2 regions of the Kinneretia aquatilis genome follow, and region 2 is predicted to be linked to the other one. Evidence: riboswitches for the same ligand, from Rfam matches in the RefSeq annotation. Region 2 holds a riboswitch; the other holds the start of a gene.
The links. Region 2 has a riboswitch for glycine ahead of gcvT (glycine cleavage system aminomethyltransferase GcvT). Riboswitches for the same ligand answer to the same signal wherever they lie in the genome.

Region 1: another riboswitch for glycine. It lies ahead of C1O66_RS00115 (D-amino acid dehydrogenase); the one in region 2 lies ahead of gcvT (glycine cleavage system aminomethyltransferase GcvT).

The regions. Positions count from the first base shown of each region.
Region 1 covers NZ_POSP01000001.1:22,627-27,036, reverse strand. The annotation lists gene C1O66_RS00125 (CreA family protein) at 58-522, shown strand; gene C1O66_RS00120 (diguanylate cyclase) at 566-2,344, shown strand; glycine riboswitch at 2,404-2,497, shown strand; glycine riboswitch at 2,499-2,617, shown strand; gene C1O66_RS00115 (D-amino acid dehydrogenase) at 2,790-4,097, shown strand; gene fusA (elongation factor G) at 4,267-4,410, shown strand, end outside.
Region 2 covers NZ_POSP01000004.1:837,914-842,323, forward strand. The annotation lists gene gcvH (glycine cleavage system protein GcvH) at 106-483, opposite strand; gene gcvT (glycine cleavage system aminomethyltransferase GcvT) at 592-1,722, opposite strand; glycine riboswitch at 1,788-1,896, opposite strand; glycine riboswitch at 1,913-2,016, opposite strand; gene C1O66_RS23250 (hypothetical protein) at 2,177-4,276, shown strand; gene C1O66_RS23255 (RES family NAD+ phosphorylase) at 4,291-4,410, opposite strand, start outside.

The sequences.
Region 1 (4,410 bases), on a different contig from region 2:
AAGACGCACACCCCGCTCGCCTCGAAGATCTCCTCGTTCTGGCGCCGTGCCGGCCTGATGGGGCTGGGAATCGCAGCTCTTTTCTTGGGCCTGCCGGCCCGGGCGAGCGGCGAGGCCGTGGGCGAGGTCGACACTGCGTTCAAGCTGATCGGCCCCGATCACAAGGTGGTGGTGGAGGCCTACGAAGACCCCAAGGTCACGGGCGTGACCTGCTACGTCTCGCGCGCCAAGACCGGCGGCATCAAGGGCGGCCTGGGCTTGGCCGAAGACAAAGCCGAGGCCTCCATCGCCTGCCGTCAGACCGGGCCGATCGGTTTCGCCAAGCCCCTGGCACGGCAGGAAGAGGTGTTCAACGAGCGCATGTCCCTGGTGTTCAAGAAACTGCGCATCGTGCGCATGGTCGACAGCCGGCGCAACACCCTGGTCTACCTGACCTATTCGGACCGCCTGGTCGACGGCTCGCCGCAGAACAGCGTGACCGCCGTGCCGGTGGATCGCGCCACGCCGATTCCGCTCAAGTGAGCGCAGTGCCAGGCGGCAAGCCCGAGACCTTGAACGCCGGCCGATGAAAGCCCGAGCACAGCCTCCCTGCCGCCCCCGGCTCACGCCGGAGCAGGTGGACGCGCTGAATGCCGAAGCCTACGCGCTGCGCATGTCGGACACGCCGCGGGCCTTGCGTCTGGCGCAGCAGGCCCATGAGCAGGCCCTGGCCATCGACCACCCGCGCGGCCTGGCCTATGCCTTGCTGCGCTGGAGCCTGTGCGAGTTCATCCTGGGCCAGCCGGTGGCGCCACTGCAAGCCCGACTGGATCGGGCCCACAGCCTGCTGGAGGCGCTGGGCGAGATCGATGGCCATCTGGATGCCTTGAACTTGCAGGCCCTGATACAGGCCCGCCAAGGCGACTATGAACAGGCCCTGCATTTGGACCAGCGAGCCCTGGAACTCGCCCGCCTCCACCAGGCCAGTCATGCCGAATCTCGCGCCCTGAACAATATGGCGGTGACCCGCCTCACGCAGGGCCAATTCCCGGAGGCCCTCGAGTTGCTTCAGCTCAGCCTCGCACTGGCCGAGCACAACGGCTCCATCGTCGATCAGGCCTATGCCCTGGGTCAGATGGGCCAGGTGCTGCAAGGCATTGGTGAGATGGACTTGGCCGCGGAGCATCTTCAGCGCAGCCTGCACTGCGCACGCCAGACCCAGGACCTGGCGCGCCAGGCCACCAGCGCGCTGGACCTGGGCACACTGCTGAGCAAACTCGGCCAGCATGCCGAGGCTTGCCTTCTTCTGGACGAAGCGCTGACCCTGTCGCGGCGCACCGGCAATGTCAACGATCTCGGCCAGGCACTGCTGGGCCTGGGCCAGTCCTGCCTGGCGCGAGGGGCAGTGGACGCGGCCCTGGCCGCCTTCGAAGAAGCCCGGCCGCTGGCCCTGAGCGTGGGCGACAGCCCTTCGCTGTGCAGCATCGAGATGGGCCTGGCCGACGTGTGGCAAGCCCGAAACGATCTGCCGCAAGCCCAGGGCGCCCTGGAACGCGCACTGGCTCATGCCACGAAAGGCCGGCTCACCGCCCTGGCAAGCCAGGCTCATCGGGCCCTGTCCGAGCTGGCCGAGCGGCGAGCCGATCACGCCCTGGCCCTGCAGCACTACAAGGCCCACCATGCCTGCGAACAACGCCTGCTGGGCGAGCACTCGCAGCAGCGCCTGCGCGGCCTGTTCGTGCGCCAGCAGGCCCAGGCCCTGAGCCAGGAATTGCAGGCAGCCCGACAGGCGGATCAGGAAAAGCAGGCCTTGCTGACGCAACTCTCGGCGCAAGCCGACTTGCTGCGCCAGCTCAGCCATGAGGACGCCCTGACCGGCCTGGCCAATCGCCGCTGGCTGGACCTGCTGCTTGAACAGGAGTGCGAGCGCGCGGCGCGCTTTCGCCACCCGCTCAGCCTGGCCATGCTGGACCTCGATCACTTCAAGGCCGTCAACGACCGCTTCGGCCATGCGGTGGGCGATGCCGTGCTGCGCCAGCTTGCTCGCCTGCTGCGTGACCACTGCCGGCGCGCCGATGTGGTGGCGCGTTATGGCGGCGAGGAGTTCACCCTGATCCTGGTGGAGGCCCCCCTGCCCCTGGCCAGCCAGCTCTGCGACAAGCTGCGCCAGCAGATCGAGCGCTTTGACTGGCGCAGCCTGCACCCCGATCTGCATGGCATCACCGTCAGCATGGGCCTGGCCGGCAACGCCGAAGCCCACACGCCCGAAGCCTTGTGCGCCCTGGCCGATGAGCGCCTCTACCAAGCCAAGGGCGAGGGCCGAAACTGTGTCCGTCCGACCGGACTCCTGGCCGACTCTCGCTGATCCCAGGGCTGCCCCGCATTTGCCCTGACTTCGCATACAGGCAAGCCCGTCTACACTGCACACCGGATTCAGGAGAGTGCAGGCCCGCTTTGGACCCTGCCGCCGAAGGCGCAAGCTCCCATACTCGCTCAGGCCCCGTACTGGATCCGTCAACAAGCCGAATGCTGGAGAGAGCGGCCCGCGCAGACGATGCGCAAGCCGCCACCGAAGGAGCAAGGCCATGCCCCCGGGGCGCGGCTGAATCTCTCAGGTAACAGGGACAGCGGGAGCGGCGCGCGTCAAGCGCACGCTCTTGCTGCCATTGCCCGATCTGTGCTCTGCCCGGCTCGCGCCCCACCCTGGGGTGCCTCACCTGCCTGGAACGAAACACAGCCCGCGCTGGGCCTGGGCGTACGCCTGCGCGTCTCACTCAACGGTCTGTTTGTCTTGTTTCAGGAGTGCACACATGCACGCAATCGTCCTGGGCGCCGGGGTCACCGGCGTCACCACCGCCTGGTATCTGCGCCAAGCGGGTTTTGAAGTCACCGTGATCGACCGCCAGCCCGCGGCCGGCCTGGAAACCAGCTATGCCAACGGCGGCCAGATTTCCGTCTCGCATGCCGAGCCCTGGGCCAACCCGGGCGCGCCGCTCAAGGTCTTGAAATGGCTGATGAAGGAGGATGCGCCCCTGCTCTTCCGCCTGCGCGCCGACCCGGCCCAGTGGCGCTGGGGCCTGCAGTTCCTGCGCGAATGCACGCCGGGCCGCACCGCCCACAACATCCGCAACATCGTCAATCTGGGCCTCTACAGCCGCGAGCAGCTGCAGCGCCTGCGCGCCGCCACCGGCATCGCCTACGACCAGCGCCAGCAAGGCATCCTGCACTTCTACACCAGCGAGCAGGAGTACGCCGCTGCGCAGGAGCCGGCCCGCATCATGCGCGAGCAAGGCTGCGAGCTGGACATGAAAACGCCCGAGGAATGCGTGGCCATCGAGCCGGCGCTGGCGCAATGCCGCGCGCAGATCGTCGGCGGCAGCATGACGCCCAGCGACGAGTCGGGCGACGCCCATCGCTTCACCCAGGCACTGGCCGCCCTGGCCGAGCAGGCCGGGGTGAAGTTCCGCTATCAGACGCGTGTGCTGGGCTGCGAGCGCGAGGGCCAGGATCTGGCGCGGGTGATCGTGGCCGATGCGAACGGTGAAATCGAGCGCCTGACCGCCGACCGCTTTGTGCTTTGCCTGGGCTCCTTCAGCCGCGGCCTGGCGCGCGAGCTGGGCGTGTCGCTCAACATCTACCCGGCCAAGGGCTACTCGATGACGCTGCCGGTGATCTCGCCCGCGCACAGCTACCAGGTCTCGCTGACCGACGACGAGTACAAGCTGGTGTTCTCGCGCCTGGGTGATCGCCTGCGCGTGGCCGGCACGGCCGAGCTCAATGGCTATGACAGCACGCTCAATCTGCGCCGCTGCGAGGCCTTGCTGCGGCGCACGCGCGAGCTGTTCCCGCAGATGGTGGCGCCCGAGGGCCAGCCCAGCGGCGCCCAGTACTGGACCGGCCTGCGCCCGGCCACGCCCTCCAACCTGCCTTACATCGGCGCCAGCCGCGTTGGCCGCCTCTTCCTCAACACCGGGCACGGCACCCTAGGCTGGACGCACAGCTGCGGCTCGGCCGCGGCCCTGGCGGACCTGATCTGCGGCCGCCGGCCCGAGCTGGATTACGCCTTCTGCGGGCCTGAGCTCGGCGCCTGGGCCGGCCGGGCGCAAGCGGCCACTTGAGCGAACCGGCCCAAGCCCGCCGGCGCGGGCCTTGTAAGCCGGCCGGGCTTCCTCTACCCTGAGGCCAGAGCCGAGCGGACCCCTCCCCTGCGTCAAAGCCCGGCACCGCGCACGCATCCATCACCGCGCCCCACAAAAGCCGGGGCGCCGGAGAGCCAAGGAGACTGCCATGAGCCCGAGCCCGAACGGCGACGCCAGCCGCGCCCCATCCGCCACCGGTGCGCCCCAGTCGCACCTTTCGCCAGCGGTCGCGGCCCTGCGCAGCCTGGCCCTGGTCGGCCCCGCGGCGGCGGGCAAGACCAGCTTGCTGGAG
Region 2 (4,410 bases):
AGGCCGTTTGTGTTCGGGAGAGCCTGCCACAGCAAGGCGCAAGGACTGCGCTCTGTGGCAGGGGGTGCCGCGGCCTCACTCATAGAGCCGCCGCGGCCGGTTTGATCAGCTGTTCTTGACCAGCTCGTCGTAGGCGGTGCTGTCCATCAGGCCGTCCAGCTCGGCCGGATTGCTCAACTTGACCTTGAAGAACCAGCCGGTCTTCAGCGGGTCGCTGTTGGCGAGCGACGGGTCGTCGCGCAGGGTTTCGTTGACTTCGGTGATCTCGCCGGCGACCGGCATGTAGACGTCGGCGGCGGCCTTGACCGACTCCACCACGCCCGCCACTTCCTTGGCTTCGAAGCTGCTGCCCACGGCAGGCAGGTCCACGAACACCACATCGCCCAGGGCGTCTTGTGCGTGCACGGTGATGCCCACGGTGACGATGCCGTCGGCTTCGATCTGGACCCACTCGTGGTCAGGCGTGTACTTGATGTTGCTCATGCGGTGCTCCGTTGCTTTCGGAAGGTGGAAAGGAGAAAGAAAATGAAATGTAGGGTGCCCGATCGGGGCCGGGCAAGCGCGACGAGAGCCGAGCCGGCTCTCATCCGTTCAGCCGCGGTAGTAGCCGTTGGGCGTGAACGGGGTGCTGGACACCGTCATCGGTGTGCGCTTGTCGCGGACGATGGCGAAGACTTCGGTGCCCAGGGCCGCAAATTCCTTGGCCAGGTAAGCCAGGGCCACCGGCTTGCCTACCGTGGGGCCCAGGGTACCGCTGGTGACCACGCCGATTTCCACGCCCTCGGCGTTGACCAGCTTGGCGCCTTCGCGCACCGGCATGCGTTCGCTGCTGACCAGGCCGACGCGCTTGCGAGCGGCGCCCTTGGACAGCTGCTCGTCCACCACGGCGGCACCGGGGTAGCCACCGGCACGGGCGCCACCGGCGCGGCGCACCTTCTGAATGGCCCAGGTCAGCGAGGCTTCCACCGGGGTGGTGCCGGTGTCGATGTCATGGCCGTAGAGGCACAGGCCCGCTTCCAGGCGCAGCGAATCGCGCGCACCCAGGCCGATGGGCTTGACTTCCGGCTGGGCCAGCAGCTTGCGGGCCAGCTCGACTGCCTGGTCCTGGTGGACCGAGATTTCGAAGCCGTCTTCGCCGGTATAGCCCGAGCGGGTCAGGAAGGTCTCAATGCCGTCCAGATTGAAGAAGCCGCCGGTCATGAAGGTCAGCTTGGCGACTTCAGGGTTCAGGCGCGACAGGGCGGTCACGGCCTGCGGGCCTTGCAGGGCCAACAGGGCTTGCTCGGGCAGGGGCAAGACCTGGCACTTGTCGCCGATCTTGGCCTGCATGTGGGCGATGTCCTGCACCTTGCAGCCGGCGTTCACCACCACAAAGAGGTCGTCCGGGCGGCGGGCGATCATCAGGTCGTCCAGGATGCCACCTTGTTCATTGGTGAACAGGGCATAGCGCTGCTTGAACAGGCCCAGGTCGATCACATCGACCGGCACGATGGTTTCCAGCGCAGCGGCAGCGCCATCGCCGATCAGGCGGACCTGGCCCATATGGGACACGTCGAACAGGCCGGCGGCCGCGCGGGTGTGCTTGTGCTCGGCCATCACGCCGGTCGGGTACTGCACGGGCATGTCGTAGCCGCCGAAGGGCACCATCTTGGCGCCGAGTTCGATGTGCAGGGCGTGCAGGGGGGTCTTGAGCAGGGGAGCGGAGGAGTCAGCAGCGGACATGGGAGCAGCTTTCGAGGGCAATCATCTGGCCCACGCCCCTGAGACCGACTCAAGGAGTGGGGGGGAATGCCCTCGCTGTCCGCTTTACCTGAGAGATTGGCCGCCGGCGTATTGCCAACAGCTTGCCCCTTCGGTGGACGGGCTCGAAACCCGTCTCTCTCCAGTGAGGACGCCCGACGTTTTGTGAACGGGCGTTTTATCAGTCCTTTTGCCTGAGCGTTCGCAGCGTGGGATCACCAGTGCCACTGCGCCTTCGGCGGCTTCCGCGAGGAAGCTCTCTCCTGACGGCGGCGATTGTAGCCCTGGTTTTTGCGCAAAAAGTGGCTCCGTGGCGAGGCCTTTTCGCAAATCCACAAATGCGCCGGCTTCCTCGCGTTCATCACGCCATGGCGGGCGCCGCTTCTGCCTATGCTGGCCGCAGCATGAATCACGCCTTGCAGGCAACACCGCGCCCATGAGCCACACCGCGCCCGAAATTCACCTCTGCATCCAGCAGCCCGGGGCCTATGTGCACTCCCTGGGCTTGCTCGATCAGGCGCGCTACTTCCGCTACCAGTTCCGCCGCCTCGGGGCCGAGGTCAGCATGGCGAAGAACCGGCTGCGCCATGGGGCGATCAATTTCATCTTTGGCGCCCATCTCGGTTTTGAGCCGGCCTTGCTCGATCGCCATGTCTGCGTGTTTGTGAACCTGGAGCAGCTGGGCGAGGGCGGGGCCCAGGTCTCGCCCGAGTATTTGCAGCTGCTGGCGAACTGGCCGGTGGTGGATTACGACGCCGCCAACTGCAGCGCCTACCGCGCCCGGCCGGATCAGGTGCCGGTGTTCCCCCTGCTGCATGCACCGTACCTGAGGCCGGCGGAATCCATCCCGCTGGAGCAGCGGCCCATCGATCTGCTGTTCATCGGCAGCATGAACGATCGCCGCCGCGCCTGGCTGGATCGCATCGAGGCCCTGGGCTTGAGCGTGGCCTTGTTCGACGGCCCGCTTTACGGCCCCGAGCGTGATGAGTTCATCCGCCAGGCCAAGGCCGTGCTCAATGTGCATTTCTACGAGAGCAGCCGCTTCGAGCAGACCCGGGCGGCGATCTGCCTGTCCCTGGGCACGCCCGTCATCTCCGAGCGCGCGCCGGGCACCGAGGTGCATCCGGCCTTCGAGGACTCGGTCCTGTGGCTGGAGGGCGGGCAGCTGGAGCAGTTCTTCAGCGAGGACTTCGGCACCCCGGCGTTTTTTGATTTCGCCCGCCTGGCGCTGGAGCGCTTTGAGCAGGCCGACCCGGCTGTGGCCTATGCCGAGATGCTCGCCGTTGCGGCCAACCATGCCGTTGAACGCCTGCCGGCCTTGCCGCAAGCGCCCTGGCGGCCGCAGCGCCTGCATGTGGGCGCCGGCGCCGATTACAAAGCCGGCTGGCTCAATATCAGCCGAGATGCCGAGCAAGAGCCCGATCTTCGGCTGGACCTGAGCCGCCCACTGGATCTGCCGCTGCGCGACCAGTCGGACGCGCATGGCCCGATCGAGCTGCAGGCCGAGAGCCTGGAGTTGCTCGACGTCAGCGGCCTGCAGCATGAGGCTTCGGCATTGAAGACCTTGCTGAATCAGGCTTTGCGTCTGCTGCAAACCGGCGGCGAGCTGCAACTGGATTTGGCCGGCGCCTTGCCACCCGAGCCTGCAGCTGCTGCGGGCTGGCTGGCCGCGCCCGATCTCTTCAGCAGCTTCTGGCAGGCTTGCGGCGAGGATTTCTGGGCGCTGGGCTGGTTCGGGCAGCGCTTCGAGCTGCTGGCCCATGCCTACTTCGATGCCCAGGCGCGGCCCTGCGAGGCCGAGGCGGCCCTGGGCACGCGGGTGGTGCTGCGCAAGATCGAGAGCTCGCTGCGCGAGCGCACCACGGCGCGGGCGCGCCAGAGCCGCTTGCGCCTGCCCGACGATGCCGTGGACGCGGCCCACCGCCTGTTGCCCGCCTGCCCGGCGGCGCAGGCCGGCGCGACGAAGAAATTCAAGTGGTCCATCCTCGTGCCCAGCCTGCCGGCGCGGCGCGAGCTGCGCAAGCGCATGCTGGCCATCCTGGAACCCCAGGTGGCCCGCTATCCCGATGTGGAACTGCTGGTGCTCGAAGACAACCGCAGCCGCGAGTACGGCCCCAAGCTGCAGGCCATGATCGACATCGCCCAGGGCGAGTACCTGAACTTCGTGGACGATGACGACGAGATCTCCGAGCACTACGTCGACACCATCTACCCCTTGCTGAACGGAGTTGATTGCGTGGGCTTTTCGGCGCGCATCAGCGTCGAGGGTGGGCCCTTCAAATCGGTGTTCTACAGCATGAAGAACAAGGTCTGGGTCGATGCGCCCGAGGGCTATTACCGCAACCCGCAACACTTGACCCCCATCCGCAGCGAGCTGGTGCGTCAGATCCCCTGGGTCGGCCACTACGGGGCGGATCGCACCTGGTCGCACAAGATGTCGGCCTCCGGCCTGCTTCAGACTGAAAACGTGACCGACGCGGTGCTCTACACCTACTACGCCACGCAGAAAGAAAACCGCGAAGGCGTCTGGCGCTGAGCGCTGCTGAGCAATCAGATCACGTGGTGGCCTGACTTCAGGTACCAGTCGGCCATGCGCTGACCGTTCCAGCGCAGCGTCACATGCTCGGCCTGCCGGGCCGGAGGCAAGGCGGCGCGCGGGGTGAACAGGGC